DNA from 3 places in the Bradyrhizobium sp. A11 genome. Region 3 is predicted to be linked to each of the others. Evidence: predicted binding sites of a transcription regulator. Region 3 holds the regulator's gene; each other region holds the start of a gene.

Region 1 (6,206 bases), 2.1 Mb from region 3:
ATTGGCGAAGGCCGGCGCCTTGTCCTTCAACTCGGTGACGATGCGCTCGGCGACCTTGGGGCCGACGCCGGGCGTGCGCGCCACCGCAGCCTTGTCGCGCAGCGCAATCGCATTGGCGAGATCGGCCGGCGACAGCGTGCCGAGCACGGCCAGTGCGACCTTGGCGCCGACGCCCTGCACGGTCTGGAGCAGGCGAAACCACTCGCGCTCCTGGTCGGTGCGGAAACCGAACAGTTTGATCTGGTCCTCGCGGACATAGGTCTCGATCGACAGCACGGCGGCCTCGCCCGGCGAGGGCAGATGCTGCAGCGTGCGCGAGGAGCAGTGCACCTGGTAGCCGACGCCGCCGACGTCGAGGATGACGAAATCCTCGCCGTAGGAATCGATCAGGCCCTTGAGCTTGCCGATCATGTGGATTGCTCGAATGCGGCAGGTACTTCTCTCTCGTCATGGCCGGGCTCGTCCCGGCCATCCACGGCCTTGGCCTCAGCGAGAAAGATCGTGGATGCCCGGGACAAGCCCGGGCATGACGGCGGCGATATATAGCGAGCGATCATATCCCGACGACCTTCAGCCGCAGCGCCGCGCTCTGGCGGTGATGGGCGTGGGTGATGGCGATGGCGAGCGCGTCGGCGGCGTCGGCTGAGGGCGGCGCGGCCTTCGGCAACAGGATCTTCAGCATCATCGCGATCTGGGCCTTCTCGGCATGACCGGCGCCGACCACGGTCTTCTTGACCTGGTTCGGCGCATATTCGGCGACCGGGATGCCGAACATTGCGGGCGCCAGCATGGCGACGCCGCGGGCCTGGCCGAGCTTCAGCGTGGCAACGCCGTCCTTGTTGACGAAGGTCTGCTCGACCGCGGCTTCCACCGGCTTATGGTTCGAGAGCACGGAAGCGAGGCCTTCATGGATCGCGAGCAGCCGGTTCGACAAGGGCAGATCGCTCGCCGGTTCCACCGAGCCGCAGGCGACGTAAATCAGGCGATTGCCCTCGGCCTCGATCACGCCCCAGCCGGTGCGGCGCAGGCCGGGGTCGATGCCGATGATGCGGACGGGGCCACGAATCGGGAGCGCAGTCATGGGCCAGTGATAGCGGCTGGCCGCCGGAAGCGAAACAGAAACAGAACAGAAGTAACAGGGGAGTGGGTGCTGTTCTTCGCCTCTCCCCGCTTGCGGGGAGAGGCCGGAATGCGCGCGAAGCGCGGATTCCGGGTGAGGGGGACTCTCCGCGAGTCCGTCTGTCACCGTCGACGCGGAAGCAGCCCCTCACCCCAACCCTCTCCCCGCAAGAGCGGGGCGAGGGAGCGCACCGTTCGTGCTACCCTACCCGCCCATCTTCGCCATCAGCGCGTCCGACACCTCGAAATTGGCGTAGACGTTCTGAACGTCGTCGTGCTCGTTGAGCAGATCCATCAGCTTGAGCAGCTTCTCGCCGGTCTCGTCGTCGACCGCGACAGTGTTCTGCGGCTTCCAGATCAACGCGGCCTTGCGCGGCTCGCCGAACTTGGCTTCCAGCGCCTTGGCGACGTCGCGATAGCCTTCGGTCGAGGCGTAGATCTCATGACCGCCCTCACCCGAGACGACGTCGTCGGCGCCGGCCTCGATCGCAGCATCCAGCACCGCGTCGTCGGAGGCGACGCTGCGGTCGTATTCGATGATTCCGGTGCGATCGAACATGAAGGAGACCGAGCCGGTTTCGCCGAGATTGCCGCCGGATTTGGTGAAGAAGGAGCGGATGTCGGAGGCGGCGCGGTTGCGGTTGTCGGTGAGCGCCTCGACGATGACGGCGACGCCGCCGGGGCCGTAACCCTCGTAGCGGATCTCGTCATAATTCTCGCCGTCGCTGCCGAGGGCCTTCTTGATGGCGCGCTCGATATTGTCCTTCGGCATGTTCTCCTGGCGCGCCGCGATCACGGCGGCGCGCAGACGGGGGTTCATGGCGGGGTCAGGCGTGCCGAGCTTGGCGGCGACCGTGATTTCCCGCGCCAGCTTGCCGAACAGCTTCGACTTCTGGGCATCCTGCCGCCCCTTGCGGTGCATGATGTTCTTGAATTGGGAATGTCCGGCCATGCGTGGTCTCTTGGGAAATCGTCAGCCAAAGGTGGAGCGTGGGAAGCGCGGCCTTATAGGCCGCCAACCCGCCGGAATCAAAGGGATCTCCTACTCCTAAGGTAGCACCCTAAAGGTAGCCCTGGGTACGCCCGGGTGCCTAGAGATCGGGCATTGTTAACCCTGATTTCATTCCGGACTGCGAAAATAGCGTCCGACCATTCCCCGACAAGAGAGAGCCGATGGCGTTCGGACTATTTCGGAAGCGTCTACCGGACCAGGCTGCGCCTGCGGCCGCCCCGGCGCCGCCGCCGCAGCCGGCGGCCCATTCCGAGCCCGCTGCCGCGGCCGAGACTGATTCGGCACGGGAAATCCTGGAGCTGCTGGAACTCGAGCTCGGCGCCATGATCCGGCAGCTGGAACGCGCCGCCAATTCGGTGGCCGGCGGCGCCGAGGCGACCGCGGCGACGCTTGCCGCCATCCGCGACCGCACCGATGCCCTGACCGGCCGGACCAACGCCGCGCAATCGACCGCATCCACCTTTGCCCATGCCGCCGACAAGTTCACCCAGTCTGCGCTCGGAATCGGGGCGCAGGTTCGCGAGGCCGGCAAGCTCGCCGACGCGGCCAGTGCCGCGGCGCAGGAAGCCCGCGCCAATGTCGACCGCTTGCGGGAATCCTCCGCCGCCATCGGCAACGTCGTCAATCTGATCGCGCAGATCGCGCGCCAGACCACGCTGCTCGCACTCAATTCGACGATCGAGGCCGCACGCGCGGGCGCAGCGGGAAAGGGCTTTGCGGTCGTCGCAACCGAGGTCAAGGCGCTCGCGGTGCAGACGCAAGGCGCGACCGAAGAGATCACGAAGAAGATCGACGCGCTGCAGCGCGACGCCGCCGGCTCTGCGGATGCCGTGCACCGCATTTCGCAGGCGATCGAGGCGATCCGCCCGGTGTTCGAGACCGTCAACGGGGCGGTCGCCGAACAGAACGCGACCACCAGCGAAGTCTCCGGCAATGCCGCGAGCGCCTCGGAGTTCATCGTCTCAGTCGGCGAGAGCGCGGCCGAGATCGACGCCGCGACCAAGGCGGCCGAAAGCCACGGCGAGAACGTCGCCAGCGCCGGCAAAGCCGTCACCACCTTCGCACAGAAGCTGAAGTCGCGTTGCGCCGTGCTGCTGCGCCAGAGCGAGCACGACGATCGCCGCAAGACCGAACGGCTGCCCTGCCATCTCAACTTCGAGAGCGCGCGCGGCGCGATGCCGGTCTATGAAATCTCGATGGACGGCGTGCTGATCGGCGGCACGGACGCCAGCCGGCTCGCGCCGCAAACGATGATCGAGGGCACCCTCGAAGACGTCGGCGCCTGTCGCTTGCGCGTGGTCGAGCAATCCAAGGCCGGCGCCCGCGCGCAGTTCGCCAGCCCCAATGCCGAGCTCCGCGAAAAGATCGAGGACAAGCTCTGGTCGATCCACGAGGAGAACACCGAGTTCGTCACCCGCGCGATGGAAGCGGGCAACGCGCTGACCAAGATCTTCGAGCAGGCGGTGGCGCGCGGGGAGGTCAAGATCGACGACCTCTTCGACACCGATTATGCCGAGATCGCCGGAACCAATCCGCAGCAATACCGCACGAAATATCTCGATTGGGCCGACCGCGCCCTGCCGCCGTTCCAGGAAGCCTTTCTGGCAAAAGACAAGCGCATGGCGTTCTGCGCCATGGTCGACCGCAACGGCTTCCTGCCGGTGCACAACAAGATCTATTCGCATCCGCAGCGGCCGGGCGATGTTGCCTGGAATACGGCCAACAGCCGCAACCGGCGGATGTTCAACGATCCGGCGGGGCTCGCCGCCGCGCGCAACCTGCGATCGTATCTGGTCCAAACCTATGCGCGCGACATGGGCAACGGAAACACGGTGATGATGCGCGAGATCGACGTCCCGATCCGCGTGCAAGGCCGGCACTGGGGCGGATTCCGCACCGCCTACAAGCTCTAGTGCACGCTCAGGCAAGACGCCGGCGGCGAATCATCCTCTAAGTCGCCGCTGGAATGGGAATGCCGCGGAGGGCCGGCGAACGGCCCTGATTGGAGGAAGCCCAGGACATGTCCGCCGCACAACTTGCCGTCATGGACACCGCATCCAACCGCACGCTCGCCGAACGGCTGATCGATCAGCTCGCCGACCGCATCGGCGGCCTCGGCGTGGAACTCGCTGACATCGCCGGCAACGTCCAGGAAGTCGCAAACCGCGTCGCCAACCAGTCGGAACGGTTCCATCATCTGCAGAAGACGGCCGAGACGATGGTCTCGGCCAACCACGACATCGCCAATGCATCGCAAGCGGTGCAAACCACGACGTCGGCTGCGGTCGGCGAGATCGCGCAGTCGCGCAGCGCCGTCGACACCGCGGTCAGCCACATCTCCGAGCTCGTCGCAGCGGTGGAGCGGATCGAGGCGCGCCTCAGCGCGGTCGGCTCGGCGCTGGCGCAGGTCGCGAAAGTGTCCGGCTCGATCGAGGCGATCGCCAAGCAGACCAATCTGCTGGCGCTGAACGCGACCATCGAGGCCGCCCGCGCCGGCAATGCCGGCCGCGGCTTCGCGGTGGTCGCAAGCGAAGTGAAGAACCTCGCGGAAGCCACCCGCCAGGCCACGCACGAGATCTCCGACACCGTGCGCGATCTCGACGGCCAGATCGAAGGCCTGATCGGCGAGAGCAGCGATGCCTCCCAGCGCGCCAAGACGGCTGGCGAAGGCGCGCAAGCGATCTCCGGCATCATCTCGCGCGTACAGCAGGGATTCGCATCCGTGGAAGCGGAGATCGGCAGCGTCACGCGCGCGGCGACCTCCAATCTCGGGCATTGCGACACCGTCATCAGCGAGCTCAGCGAGCTTGCCAAGGGCGTCGACCTGTCCTCGCACGACCTCAAGAATGCCGACGAGCGGGTGGCCAAGCTGCTCGACACATCCGAAGGCCTGATCGCGCTGATCGCCGACAGCGGCGTGGAGACGTCGGACACGCCGCTGATCCGGATCGTGGTCGATACCGCGAAGCGAATCTCGGCCGAGTTCGAAGCCGCGATCGATCGCGGCGACATCACGCTCGACCAGCTGCTAGACGAGACCTATCGGGAAATTCCCGGCACCGATCCGAAGCAGTATCTCACCAACTACGTCGAGTTCACCGACCGCGTGCTGCCCGCGATCCAGGACCCGATCCAGAAATCGGATCCGCGCATCGTCTATTGCGTCGCCTGGGCGCGGAGCGGCTACCTGCCGACCCACAATCCGAACTACCGCCTGCCGCAGGGCAAGGACCCCGTCTGGAATAACGCCAATTGCCGCAACCGCCGCCTGTTCAACGACCGCACCGTCAAGAAGGTCGCAGGCAGCACCAAGCCGTTCCTGCTCCAGACCTACCGCCGCGACATGGGCGGCGGACAGTTCGTGCTGATGAAGGACCTGTCCTCGCCGATCATGATCCGCGGCAAGCACTGGGGCGCCTTCCGGATGGGATTCCGCCAGGGCTGACGGCGGCGCGCGGGGCAGCTCCTACTAAAAAGCGCGAAAACAACCCCATGCACAGTAGCCGGGGTCAATGGAATCAACGGCTTGCAATGGGGCAGAACGGCTTTGCGATGGGACGTCGGCGAGGCGATTTGGCTTGTCGGGCAAAACGGGGTAGACTGCTAATATTCCGAACTGTGAGAGGCGTTGCCGTCTTCCCGGCTTTGGAGCTTTGAGCCGCCAACACTGGTGCCCCTGTCGTCGTTGCCATAGAAGGGCCGCCGCACATTCGGGGCGCGGTCCCGAACACAACAAGCTGGTTCTTGATGTCCCGTCCACCCGCCCAAATCGGCGCGCCGTTTGCCGAGATCGACACGCCGGCGCTGGTCATCGACCTCGACGCCTTCGAGCGTAATCTCGATACGATGGCGGCGGCTGTGAGCAAGCTCGGCGTTCGCCTGCGTCCGCACGCGAAGACCCACAAATCGCCGATCATTGCCGCCAAGCAGATCGCGCGCGGCGCAATCGGCCTATGCTGCCAGAAGGTCGCCGAGGCCGAGATCCTGGTGGCGGGCGGGGTCAGCGACGTGCTGGTCAGCAACGAGGTGGTGGGCCTGCGGAAGCTGGAACGGCTCGCCGCGCTGGCGCGCCATG
Region 2 (6,206 bases), 100 kb from region 3:
GTGTCGCGGGCGGTGGTCGGGTCGGCCGAGCTTCGGATCACGCGGATCATCTCGTCGATATTGGCGACGGCGATCGCGAGACCAACGAGGATATGCGCGCGATCGCGCGCCTTGGCCAGCAGGTACTTGGTGCGCCGCGTGACGACCCGCTCGCGGAAGTCGACGAAAATCGTCAGCAGGTCCTTCAGATGCATGATCCGCGGACGGCCGCTGTCGAGCGCCACCATGTTGACGCCGAAGCTGGTCTGCAGCGGCGTGAACCTGTAGAGCTGGTTCAGCACCACATCCGGCACGGCGTCACGCTTCAGCTCGATGACGACGCGGTAGCCTTCGCGGTCCGATTCATCGCGCAGGTCGCCGATGCCCTCGATCTTCTTTTCCTTGACCAGCTCGGCGATGCGCTCGACCATCGTCGCCTTGTTCACCTGGTAGGGAATCTCGGTGATGATGATCGCCTCGCGCTCCTTGCGGATGGTCTCGATCGCGACCTTGCCGCGCATCACGATCGAGCCGCGGCCGAGGTGATAGGCGGAGCGGATGCCCTGCCGTCCGAGAATGACGCCGCCAGTCGGGAAATCCGGTCCCGGCACGATGTTGATGAGCTCGTCGATGGTGAGCGCGGGATTGTCGATCAGCGCGACGCAGGCGTCGATGACCTCGCCGAGATTGTGCGGCGGGATGTTGGTGGCCATGCCGACCGCGATGCCGCCCGCGCCGTTGACGAGAAGGTTCGGGAACTTGGCCGGCAAGACCGACGGTTCGGTCTCGTTGTTGTCGTAGTTCGGCTGGAAGTCGACGGTGTCCTTGTCGATGTCGGTCAACAGGGCCAGCGCCGCCTTCGTCAGGCGCGCTTCGGTGTAACGATAGGCGGCCGCGGGATCGCCGTCGACCGAGCCGAAATTGCCCTGGCCGTCGATCAGCGGCACGCGCATCGAGAAGTCCTGCGCCATGCGGACCATGGCGTCGTAGATCGACTGGTCGCCGTGCGGGTGGTACTTACCGATGACGTCGCCGACCACGCGGGCGGATTTGACGTACTTCTTGTCGGGTGTGTGCCCCTGCTCGTTCATCGAGTACAGGATGCGGCGGTGCACCGGCTTCAGACCGTCGCGGGCATCAGGCAGCGCCCGCGCCACGATCACGCTCATGGCGTAGTCGAGGTAGGACTTCTTCATCTCCTCGAAGATGGAGACGGGGCGAATGTCCGAGGGTTGCGCCGGCTGGTCGCCGGGCTTGTTGTCGTCGTCAGCCAAGGGGGAATCCGGTGAGTTTTTGTCTGGGAATCATATAGCGCATCGTGCCCCTGATAACCACCCTTGGCGGCGGCACGGAAGCGCTTTTTCCGCTTATTTTTCCAATGACTTACGGCGTTGCACGGCACGCCTGGAAGCAACCTGGAACGGGTCGTCCAAAATCGCCCCTGCTAACATGAAATCCCCGCGCGGCGAGCGCCCATCAGTTCGCTTTTGCCGAGCGCGGGCCGAGTTCAGCCCGAACATGAAGCGGGCCCGGATTTCCCGAGCCCTTTCTGTCAATTGGCAGGGTTTGCTGACACGAGATGGAAGGCGCCGCTGAGCCCGGCGAAACGCTCCCTCTCGTCCGATCCGTTCTCAGAACGGGATATCGTCGTCCATGTCGCTGTTGCGGCTGCCGCCACCTGCGGCAACCGGACGGCGCGGCGCGCTGCTGACGGGGCCGGAAGAGCCGAAATCGCCGCCCGGCTCGTCACCGAAGCTGCCGCCTCCGCCGCCGCCACCGCGGCCGTCGAGCATCGTCAGGGTGGAGTTGAAGCCCTGCAGCACAACTTCGGTGGAGTATTTCTCGACGCCGCTCTGATCGGTCCATTTGCGGGTCTGGAGCGCCCCCTCGATGTAAACCTTCGCGCCCTTCTTCAGATATTGCTCGGCGACCTTGCAGAGGCCTTCGTTGAAGATCACGACGCGATGCCACTCGGTCTTTTCCTTGCGCTCGCCGGTGTTCTTGTCGCGCCAGGTTTCCGACGTCGCGATGCTCAAATTCGCAATAGGCCGCCCGTCCTGGGTGCGGCGGATTTCAGGATCCTTGCCGAGATTTCCAACCAGAATGACCTTGTTGACGCTTCCCGCCATCGCCGCTCTCCACTCCGAATGCCACTGATTTCAAAGGCCGAGCGCGCTGCCCGCGTTCCTCTGCGCCCTGTTGAGGCGACCCTATACGCTCGCGGGCACCGCTCAGCCCATCACCCCCTGGGTTATCCCCACATATAGCATCGACCTTCGCAATGTTCCAGATTTGTTCTTCCTGACGGCGCGCCGATACTAGGCGTGGCATCCAGCGCGCCGACGCCTGGGAATGTTCCATTTACGGGAACCCAGCGAGGTTCCCGGAATGAGGAAAAGCACTTAACATTGAGCAAGTTGGAGGTCTTTCGGGCACCGGCAAGTGTGGCATTTGAGAGACGGACGCGGCGCCGTCTTGGGTCTACGATCGCCCTGTAATTGAATCATAAGGGCGTCGCGCCTGATCCGCCGCTTCGGGGACTGCGAAAAGCGGCGAACACTGGGGAGACTGCAATGAACAAGATTCTGATTGGTGCAATCGGTGCAGTAACATTGAGCCTCTCGGCTCCCGCAAGCGCGGCGGATCTCGCCGCGCGCCCCTACACCAAGGCTCCGGCGCCGATGGTCGCCGCCATCTACGACTGGAGCGGCTTCTACGTCGGCATCAACGGCGGCGGCGGCAGCAGCCGCAAGTGCTGGGATTTCGTCACCCCGGGGACCGGCGTCCTGGTTGGCGAGGGCTGTCACAGCGCGACTGGCGGCACGGTCGGCGGTCAGGTCGGTTATCGCTGGCAGTCGACCAATTGGGTGTTCGGCCTCGAAGGCCAGGGCAACTGGGCCGACTTCTCCGGCGACAGCATCAGCACGGTGCTCGTGGGCACGGGCCTGCGCAATCGCTCGAAGATCGACGCCTTCGGTCTGATCACCGGCCAGGTCGGCTACGCCTGGAATAACGTGCTGCTCTACGTGAAAGGCGGCGGCGCCGTCGTCAGCGACCGCTACCGCAGCTACGATCTCGTCACGGGTCTTGAGTTTGACCGGGCCAACGAGACCCGTTGGGGCGCCGTTGTGGGCGCAGGAATCGAGTTTGGATTTGCGCCGAACTGGACGGTGGGCTTCGAGTACGACCACATCTTCCTCGGCAACCGCACGATGACTTTTACCGGTTCGGGCAACCTGCTGGCGGCCCCGCTTGGCGCCGTTACACGCTCCGATCGTATCAGCCAGGACGTCGATATCGGCCTGATCCGGGTGAACTACCGCTGGGGCGGGCCGCTGATCGCCAAATACTGATATCTCTCTGATATCGATCGATGATTGAAGGCCGGCCTTGCGCCGGCCTTTGTCATTCGGGAGCTCGGATACGCAGGCGTAATGAGTCAGTAACCATCACCTTTTCAACCACTGTGGCTTTACGGAGACACAACTTGCGGCTTCAGTGGTGTAAGCACTGCCTCAGTTGGGCCGTTGAGTCCGCTGCCCTTCCGTCAAGGAAGGCAACAATAGAAACTGGGACTGGGATTAAGTTGAAAATGAAGAAAGTTCTGTTGGCTTCGGCCTGTTTGTTCGCTCTGGCGGCCCCCGCTTCGGCTGCTGATCTCGCGGCTCGCCCCTACACCAAGGCGCCGGTCGCTCCGCTGGCTTCGGTCTACAACTGGACCGGCTTCTATCTCGGTATCGTCGGTGGCGGCGCCTGGGAAGCCTCTTCGGGCGACCCCAAGATGCAGGGCGGCTTCGTCGGCGGCACCGCCGGCTACAACTGGCAGACCGGCAACGTCGTGTTCGGCCTTGAGACCGATGCCGCCTGGGCCGACGTCAGCGCCTCGGCCGCTGGCACGGTTGCTGTCGCCGGCGTGGGCATCCCCGCCTCGCTGACCTCGAGGATCGACGCCATGGGCACCGTGCGCGGTCGTATCGGCTGGGCCATCAACAACGTGCTGCTCTACGGCACCGGTGGTTACGCCTGGATCGACAACAAGCTCACCGCCACCCTGGGCGCGCTCTCGGCCTCCGATAGCAAGTTCCACTCGGGCTGGACCGTCGGCGCGGGCGTCGAGGCGTTCTTCGCACCGCAATGGTCGGTCAAGGGCGAGTATCTCTATCGCAGCCTCGGCGGCGAGACCTACTTCTCGGGCGCCATTCCCACCGGCACGCTCAACCTCCACACCGTGCAGGTCGGCGTGAACTATCACTTCGGTGGCCCGGTCGTCGCCAAGTACTAAGCTTCAAGTACTGAGCTTCAAGTACTAAGCTCAGCTGCAACGCTACTCGCGTTACGAAAGGCCGGCCTCGCGCCGGCCTTTTTGTTTTGGAGATATGTTGTTTTGGCGGATGCGCGCCGGTTTAGTGCAGCGCCTGCTGCCAGATGCCGCCAGCGCGCCAACATTCAGTTGACGATTCGCAACTCCCTCTGGAAATCCGTCTCCGTTCTTCCTACGTTCGCTGACAACCCCATCGGCGCCGATCCCGGTTCCGGACGAAGCGCGCCTTTTTATCGGCGCGGTCGCGCACCCATGGGATTCCCTAGGGGCAACTCGGATGGATGAAGTGATCAAGGCGAAGCGCCAACAACAGAACGCGGGCTCGAGCCTGCGCGCAATTACGATCCGCGGCGCGCGCGAGCACAACCTCAAGAACATCGACGTCGAGATTCCCCGCGACAAGCTGGTGGTGTTCACCGGCCTCTCCGGCTCCGGCAAATCCTCGCTCGCCTTCGACACCATCTACGCCGAGGGCCAGCGCCGCTACGTCGAATCGCTGTCGGCCTATGCCCGCCAGTTCCTGGAGATGATGCAGAAGCCCGACGTCGACCAGATCGACGGCCTGTCGCCGGCGATCTCGATCGAGCAGAAGACGACGTCGAAGAACCCGCGCTCGACCGTCGGCACCGTCACCGAGATCTACGATTATATGCGCCTGCTCTGGGCGCGCGTCGGCGTGCCCTACTCGCCGGCCACGGGCCTGCCGATCGAGAGCCAGACCGTCTCGCAGATGGTCGACCGCGTGCTGGCGCTGCCCGAGGGCACGCGGCTCTATCTGCTTGCACCCGTCGTGCGCGGCCGCAAGGGCGAGTACCGCAAGGAGCTCGCCGAATGGCTCAAGAAGGGCTTTCAGCGCGTCAAGATCGACGGCACCTTCTATGAGCTCAGCGAGGCGCCGACGCTCGACAAGAAATTCCCGCACGACATCGACGTGGTCGTCGACCGCATCGTGGTGCGCGCCGACATCGGCCAGCGCCTCGCCGAAAGCTTCGAGACCGCGCTGAAGCTCGCCGAAGGCCTCGCCGTCGTCGAGTTCGCCGACGCGCCCGCGGCCGCTCCCGCCGAAGAGAAGAAGAAGACCGCCAAGATCCACGACAAGAGCGGGCCCGAGCGCATGCTGTTCTCGGAAAAGTTCGCCTGCCCGGTCTCCGGCTTCACCATTCCCGAGGTCGAGCCGCGCCTGTTCTCGTTCAACAACCCCTACGGCGCCTGCCCCGCCTGCGGCGGCCTCGGCGTCGAGCAGCATGTCGACGAGGACCTCGTCATCCCCGACAAGGAGCTCGCCATCGGCAAGGGCGCGATCGCGCCCTGGGCCAAATCGTCCTCGCCCTATTACGTGCAGACGCTGACCGCGCTCGGCAAGCACTACAAGTTCACCCTGACCACCAAGTGGAAGGACCTGCCGAAGAAGACGCAAAACGCGATCCTGCATGGCTCCGGCGAGGACGAGATCAAGTTCTCCTACGAGGACGGGGTGCGCTCCTACGACACCAAGAAGCCGTTCGAGGGCGTCATCACCAACATCAACCGCCGCTACCGCGAGACCGAAAGCGAGTGGGCCCGCGAGGAGCTGGCGAAATATTTCCACGACGTGCCCTGCGAAGCGTGCCGCGGGTTTCGCCTCAAGCCCGAGGCGCTTTGCGTCAAGGTCGGCGGCAAGCACATCGGCGAGATCTCGGAGCTGTCGGTCAGGAAGGCCGGCGAATGGTTCGAGACCGTGCCCGGCGCGCTCAACGCGCAGCAGAACGAGATCGCCGGCCGCATCCTGAAGGAGATCCGCGAGCGCCTCACCTTCCTGCTCGACGTCGGCCTGAATTACCTTACGCTGTCCCGCTCCTCCGGCACGCTGTCCGGCGGCGAGAGCCAGCGCATTCGCCTGGCCTCGCAGATCGGCTCGGGGCTCACA
Region 3 (6,206 bases):
CTCGGCGCCAGCGACGAGCCGTTCCAGAACCTGCACGAATTCATCCGGAAAGCGCGGGCCAACCTCAACCAGAACGCCTGGGACTACATCGTCGGCGCCGCCGAGACCGAGACCACGATGCGCCGCAACCGCATGGCGCTGGACGAGATCGCTTTTCGCCCCCGGGTGCTGCGCGACGTCCGCAAGGTGGATGGCTCGGTTCAGCAATTCGGCCGCAGGATGCGTCTTCCGGTGGTGCTCGCGCCCGTCGGTGCGCTCGAAATCTTCGATCCGGATGGTGCGGCGAGCGTCGCGCGCGGTGCCGGCAGCTTCGGTGCGGCGCACATGCTGAGCTCGGTGTCCGAGCCCGGCCTGGAGAAGACCGCCGAGGCGGCGCCCGACGCGCTCCGGCTCTACCAGCTCTATGTCCGCGGCGACGATGCTTTCGTCGCCGATGTCGTCAGCCGGAGCGAGAAGAACGGCTACGCCGCGTTCTGCCTGACCGTCGACACCGCCCATTACAGCCGTCGCGAACGTGACATCGCCAAGCGCTATGTTCGCGAAAGCCGCCTGCGCGCCACCGGTGGCGATTACCAGAAGGGTCTGGAGTGGCGGACCGTGAAGATGATCAAGGACAGGTACAAGATCCCGCTGATCCTGAAGGGCATCGCCACCGCCGAGGACGCCCTGATCGCGGTCGATCACGGCGTCGAATGGATCTACGTCTCCAACCATGGCGGCCGCCAGCTCGACCATGGCCGCGGTGCCATGCATGTGCTGCCCGAGATCGTCGAGGCCGTGAAGGGCCGCGCCAAGATCATGGTCGACGGCGGCATCTGTCGCGGCACCGACATCGTCAAGGCGATTGCGGCAGGCGCAGATCTCGTCGGCATCGGCCGGCTGCAATGCTGGGCGCTGGCGGCCTCAGGCGAAGCCGGCATCACGCGGATGCTGGAGCTGTTGGAGGACGAGGTGCTGCGCTGCCTCGGCCTGTTGGGTGCCACCTCGTTTGCCGAGATCGACAAATCCTGCCTGCATCCGGCGACCGCCACCAACGCGCCGAGCGTGTTCAGCGCGTTCCCGCTGTTCGACCACGAGCCTTATCGTTACTGACCTGCGGATTCCTGCCGACCCTGAGGTGAAAAGGACGCAATGACATCGCTCTCTCCCGGCAGCGCGGATGCGCTTCTGTTCGATCTCGGGCGCGTGGTGCTCGACATCGACTTCTCCAAGGCGATCGCCTGCTGGGCGGGGCACGCCGGCTGCCAGCCCGAAAGCATCGTCGCGCGCTATGTGCGCGACGAGGCCTACCGGCTGCACGAGGTCGGCAAGATCAGCGACGCGGACTATTTCGCCTCGTTACGCGCTTCACTGGGCATCGGCATCTCGGACGCCCAGTTCCTGGAGGGCTGGAACGCGATCTTCGCCGGCGAGATGCCTGAGATCGCCGAGCTGTTGCCGCGTGCGGCAAAGCAGATGCCGCTCTACGCCTTCTCCAACACCAATCGGCCGCATGTTGATTATTTCTCGAAGGAATATGCCGATCTGCTCGGCCATTTCCGCGAGTTGTACCTGTCATCCAGCATCGGCCTGCGCAAACCGGACGCAGACGCTTTCGACCATGTCGTCGCGGCGATCGGCGTGCCGGCCGAGCGCATCGTGTTCTTCGACGATCTCGAAGAGAACATCGAGGGCGCGCGGGCGCGCGGATTGACGGCGGTGCACGTGACATCGCCGCGCGACGTCGGGAACGCATTGAAGGCGTTGGGCATTTGATCCCGGCCCCTGATCAGAAGGAGCCCACTGCAAACCGCGTCCGGAACTAAACAAAATCTGTGGAACCCGCCCCCTTTGTGCATTTTTATACAGAGTTCCCGGAACGGAATACCACCCTTCGGACTCATGAGTCCGTTGGGACTTCTACATTGGGACTGATCGACGTGCTGGGCAAAACCTACCTCACCAAGCAAGCCTCTCTGTTGCTTGAGTTCGCCAGAACCACCTCGGATTCCGAGCTTTCCGCCAAGCTGATCAGCAAGGCTGCGGACCTGAAATCGCAGGCCGATCCGCTCCCCGACAAGGACCAAGGCCCCAAACCTCCCGACGTCGCATGGGACATCAGCCCGGACGATCCCACGGCACCTTGAACACATGAGCGGGGCGCGCTGGCCAGCTCAGTGTTGGCCAGGGTCATGCCGGCCGTTTCGCCTTTAGAATCACGTGTGCGAACTTGCACTTGCTCGATCTCGGAGAGCACGCAGGATAGATCATCCTGCGTGCTGCTTTGCCTCGCGTCTGCAGTCAGCTAGAACTCTCGCCGCCCCATTGAACGATGTGCGAGCAGGAGTTTCGCCCGTGGCCCTGATGCCGGTTTCCGACGCCCTTGCTGCGGTGCTGGCAGGTGCAGAGCCGCTGCCTGAACAGATGGTTTCGCTCGACGAGGCCTATCACCGCGTGCTCGCGCATGACGTCGCGGCGCGCCGCACGCAGCCGCCGCAGGCGATGTCGGCGATGGACGGCTACGCCGTGCGCGCGGCCGATGCGGCAACGGTCGATTCCCGGCTGACGGTGATCGGCGAGATCGCAGCCGGCCGTCCTTTCACGAGAGCGGTTGGCGCCGGCGAAGCCGTGCGGATCTTCACCGGCGGCGTCATCCCGGACGGAGCGGACGCGGTCGTGATCCAGGAGGACACTGTCGCGGACGGCAACAGCGTCACCATCAAGGAAGCCGCGATCGCCGGACGGCACGTCCGCCCGGCCGGCGTCGATTTCCGCGAGGGTGACGTGCTCCTGCGCAAGGGAACCCGCCTGACGGAGCGCGATCTCGCGCTTGCAGCGGCGATGAATCATCCCGACCTCGCGGTATGCAGCCGTCCCAAGGTTGCGATCCTCGCCACCGGCGACGAGCTGGTGAGGCCGGGCACCACGCCCGGGCACGGCCAGATCGTCTATTCCAACGGCTACGCCCTGCACGCGCTCGCCCGCAGCGAGGGCGCCGAGACCATCGACCTCGGTGTCGCCGCCGACACGCTGCAGGCCACCTCCGCCGGTATCCGCCGCGCCCGCGAGTGCGGTGCTGACATCCTGATCACGACCGGCGGCGCATCGGTCGGCGACCATGATCTGGTCCAGCAGGCGCTGCGGGGCGAAGGCATCTCGATGGCGTTCTGGAAGATCGCGATCCGGCCCGGCAAGCCGATGATGCACGGACGGCTCGGAGCGATGCGCGTGATCGGCCTGCCCGGCAATCCCGTGTCGTCCTACGTGTGCGCATTCCTGTTCATGGTGCCGTTGATTCGCGCCTTGTCGGGCCGTTCAGTGATTCATCATCGCCGCGAGCGCGCCGTGCTGGGCAAGGATCTCGGCGCCAACGACCAGCGCGAGGATTATCTGCGCGCGCGCCTGGAACTGCGCGACGATGGTGCGCAAGTCGCCGTTCCCGTCAGCCATCAGGATTCCTCTCTGCTTGCGAATCTTGCTGCGGCACAGGTACTTCTCGTGCGCGCACCGTTCGCGCCGAAGGCCGAGGCGGGCAGCCCTTGCGAGGTGCTGCGTCTCCCCGTCTGAGTGCACGGCCACACGCATTCCGCGAGATCGCCGCCGTTCACGGTAAATTAAGCAGTTGCGGAACATGTATCGAACATATAGTGTCCGTTCATGATTTGTTTCGAGCATGTAGCGACTTATCGCTGAACTCATCGTCTCGGAATCGAACGACATCAACCGGGGGACTTTGGTCGAGATGTTAACTCGCAAACAATACGAGCTTCTGAGGTTCATCAGCGAACGTTTGAAGGAAAGCGGTGTGCCGCCCTCCTTCGACGAGATGAAGGATGCGCTCGACCTGCGCTCGAAGTCGGGCATCCACCGCCTGATCACCGCGCTCGAGGAGCGTGGCTTCATCCGCCGCCTGCCCAACCGCGCACGCGCCATCGAAGTGATCAAGCTGCCCGAGCTCCAGGCTGCCGCCGGCGCCCGGCGCGGCTTCACGCCGAGCGTCATCGAGGGCAATCTCGGCAAGGTTCGCACGAGCTCCAGCCCCTCCATGGACGAGGGTGAGCGGCCGGTGGCGGTGCCCGTGATGGGCCGTATCGCGGCCGGCACGCCGATCGAGGCGTTGCAGACCCGCAGCCACACCATCAGCGTGCCGCCCGACATGCTCGGCTCGGGCGAGCACTACGCGCTCGAAGTGCGCGGCGATTCCATGGTGGAAGCCGGCATCCTCGACGGCGACATGGCGCTGATCCAGCGCAACGAGAGCGCCGATACCGGCGACATCGTGGTGGCGCTGATCGACGACGAGGAGGCCACGCTCAAGCGCTTCCGCCGCCGCGGCGCCTCGATCGCACTCGAGCCGGCCAATGCCGCTTATGAGGTGCGCATCCTGCCGCCGAACCGCGTGAAGATTCAGGGCAAGCTGATCGGGCTTTACCGGAAGTACTGATACCGAGCATCAAGCGCCGGGCGCGCTTCGGCAATCGCATTTGAATTTTGCAGAGGTCGTCATGCCCGGGCTTGTCCCGGGCATCCACGTTCATTGTGCTGCGTGGAAGGCGTGGATGGCCGGGACAAGCCCGGCCATGACGCTGTGGAGGCGGCTGGTGACCATCGCCACACGCGATAGCCCTGCGCGTGCCGGCAGCGCCGATACGCCGGCCAAATGCAAGGATGCGATGTTTGTTCCTATCGAATCCGGGAAAGATAATGTGATCGCGCGCTGCGGACGCGAGCCGCAGATTTGCCCATAACCAAGCAGAGCGTTGCAGGCTTCCACTCTGATTGAGGCCTGCGCCTCGACGAGACGCGGGTCGCTATCTTCGCATGAGGAGCACCCGATGTGTGACTACAGCCTGCATGCCGTCGCAACGCGTCCCGCCGAAGTCGGCGAGACGATCGTCACGACAACCTTCCGCGGCACCTCGACGCGCGGCTTCGCCTCCGAAGCCGATCTCTCCGTTGCGGTCTGCCTGCTGCCGGGGACGGAGCTCGCCTTCGCCGACAACGTCCGTTACGACAACCGCTGGATCTGGACGCGCACCGTCAACTCCCGCGTCGGCAAGTTCGGCAAGATCGATCCGCACATTCCCGATCGCCATCACGACGCGATCGAATTTCCTGACGGCAAATACGTGCTGGTGACTCAGCTGGTCGAAGGCCAGCGCGCAACCGTGCTGCAGCTGCCGGTGACGCAGCCGGTCGGCGAGCGCGAGCACAAGCCTGAGATCATCGCCGACAGTCGGCCGCCGGTCACGCGCCTGCCGATCGGCTGATCAAAGCTCAGTCCTCGGCCTGAAGATCGGCCTCCGACGGCGTTGCGTCGCGGACGCGCGGAGCCGCCTTCGGCATGAGGGCTCCTTCGAAATCGCCCTCGCCGGCGACTGCCGGCGACCAGGGGCGGTTTGCACCTCTCGCCTTGACCGCCTCAACCGCAAATCCGTCGCCATGCCGTGTCAACGCCAGCGCGCCCTGGCGAGCGAGCCGCTGCCGATCCACCACCATCGCCGCGCAATCGGGCGGCGCGGGCCGCGACGTCACCACCAGCGCGGCGCGGCTGCAATCGTCCGCCAGCGCTTCGATGCGCGAGGCCAGCGCGACCAGGCGTCCATCGGCGAGCGGCGTCACGCAGCCGGCCTCGTCGCACGACACTCCCTCGGCCAACGTGCTGCTGGCGGCATCGCGCGGATCGGCGTCGGCCGCCAGCCATTCCTTCAGCAGGAAACTGTCCTTGCCCGCCCTGATCAGGTGCAGACGCCCGTCCCCGCCCCGCACCGCGACGCTGGCGCCGTCCCCGGCAATCAGGACATCAGGCTGCCGTGCCGATAGGCCCCAGGCGATGGACGCCAGCAGCACCACGGCACCGCACCAGCGCAAGGGCGTGCGCAACAGACCCATCAGGATGATGCCGAGGCTCGCGGCGATCAGCGGCGCGATGCCGAACGCCGGGATGCGGCCGACCGCGCCCGGCAATGCCGCGACCCAGCGCGAGACCGCGACCATCCAGTCGATGCCCAGGCCCATCAGCCACCAGAACACGCCATCGAGCCCGAACGGCGCTGCGAGCAATCCCAACAGCCCCGCTGGCATCACCAGCACTGAGACCACCGGCATCGCCCCGAGATTAGCGAGCACGCCATAGGGCGTGACGCGATGGAAGTGGAAGGCGGCATAGGGCGTGGTCGCAAGCCCCGCGATCAGCGAGGCCAGGAACAACATCGCGATCTCGCGGC

Evidence for each region. Region 3 encodes LexA, which represses DNA repair genes until DNA is damaged. Its sites were predicted from a motif close to TGTTCNNNNTGTGTTCNG; they were not measured.
Region 1: ruvC (crossover junction endodeoxyribonuclease RuvC) is a predicted target of LexA. The motif match lies at 1,112-1,129, and genes of this name have one in related genera.
Region 2: WI560_RS14865 (single-stranded DNA-binding protein) is a predicted target of LexA. The motif match lies at 2,262-2,279, and genes of this name have one in related genera.

Annotation. Positions count from the first base shown of each region.
Region 1 is NZ_CP149509.1:987,592-993,797, reverse strand. Features, by position in the region: gene ruvA (Holliday junction branch migration protein RuvA) at 1-411, opposite strand, end outside; gene ruvC (crossover junction endodeoxyribonuclease RuvC) at 554-1,081, opposite strand; gene WI560_RS04580 (YebC/PmpR family DNA-binding transcriptional regulator) at 1,325-2,071, opposite strand; gene WI560_RS04575 (methyl-accepting chemotaxis protein) at 2,293-4,044, shown strand; gene WI560_RS04570 (methyl-accepting chemotaxis protein) at 4,152-5,576, shown strand; gene WI560_RS04565 (DSD1 family PLP-dependent enzyme) at 5,879-6,206, shown strand, end outside.
Region 2 is NZ_CP149509.1:3,221,958-3,228,163, reverse strand. Features, by position in the region: gene gyrA (DNA gyrase subunit A) at 1-1,253, opposite strand, end outside; gene WI560_RS14865 (single-stranded DNA-binding protein) at 1,611-2,108, opposite strand; gene WI560_RS14860 (outer membrane protein) at 2,553-3,332, shown strand; gene WI560_RS14855 (outer membrane protein) at 3,572-4,261, shown strand; gene uvrA (excinuclease ABC subunit UvrA) at 4,578-6,206, shown strand, end outside.
Region 3 is NZ_CP149509.1:3,117,557-3,123,762, reverse strand. Features, by position in the region: gene WI560_RS14390 (alpha-hydroxy acid oxidase) at 1-1,092, shown strand, start outside; gene WI560_RS14385 (HAD family hydrolase) at 1,132-1,755, shown strand; gene WI560_RS14380 (hypothetical protein) at 1,920-2,126, shown strand; gene glp (gephyrin-like molybdotransferase Glp) at 2,335-3,546, shown strand; gene lexA (transcriptional repressor LexA) at 3,722-4,423, shown strand; gene WI560_RS14365 (hypothetical protein) at 4,581-4,727, shown strand; gene WI560_RS14360 (hypothetical protein) at 4,815-5,249, shown strand; gene WI560_RS14355 (ComEC/Rec2 family competence protein) at 5,257-6,206, opposite strand, start outside.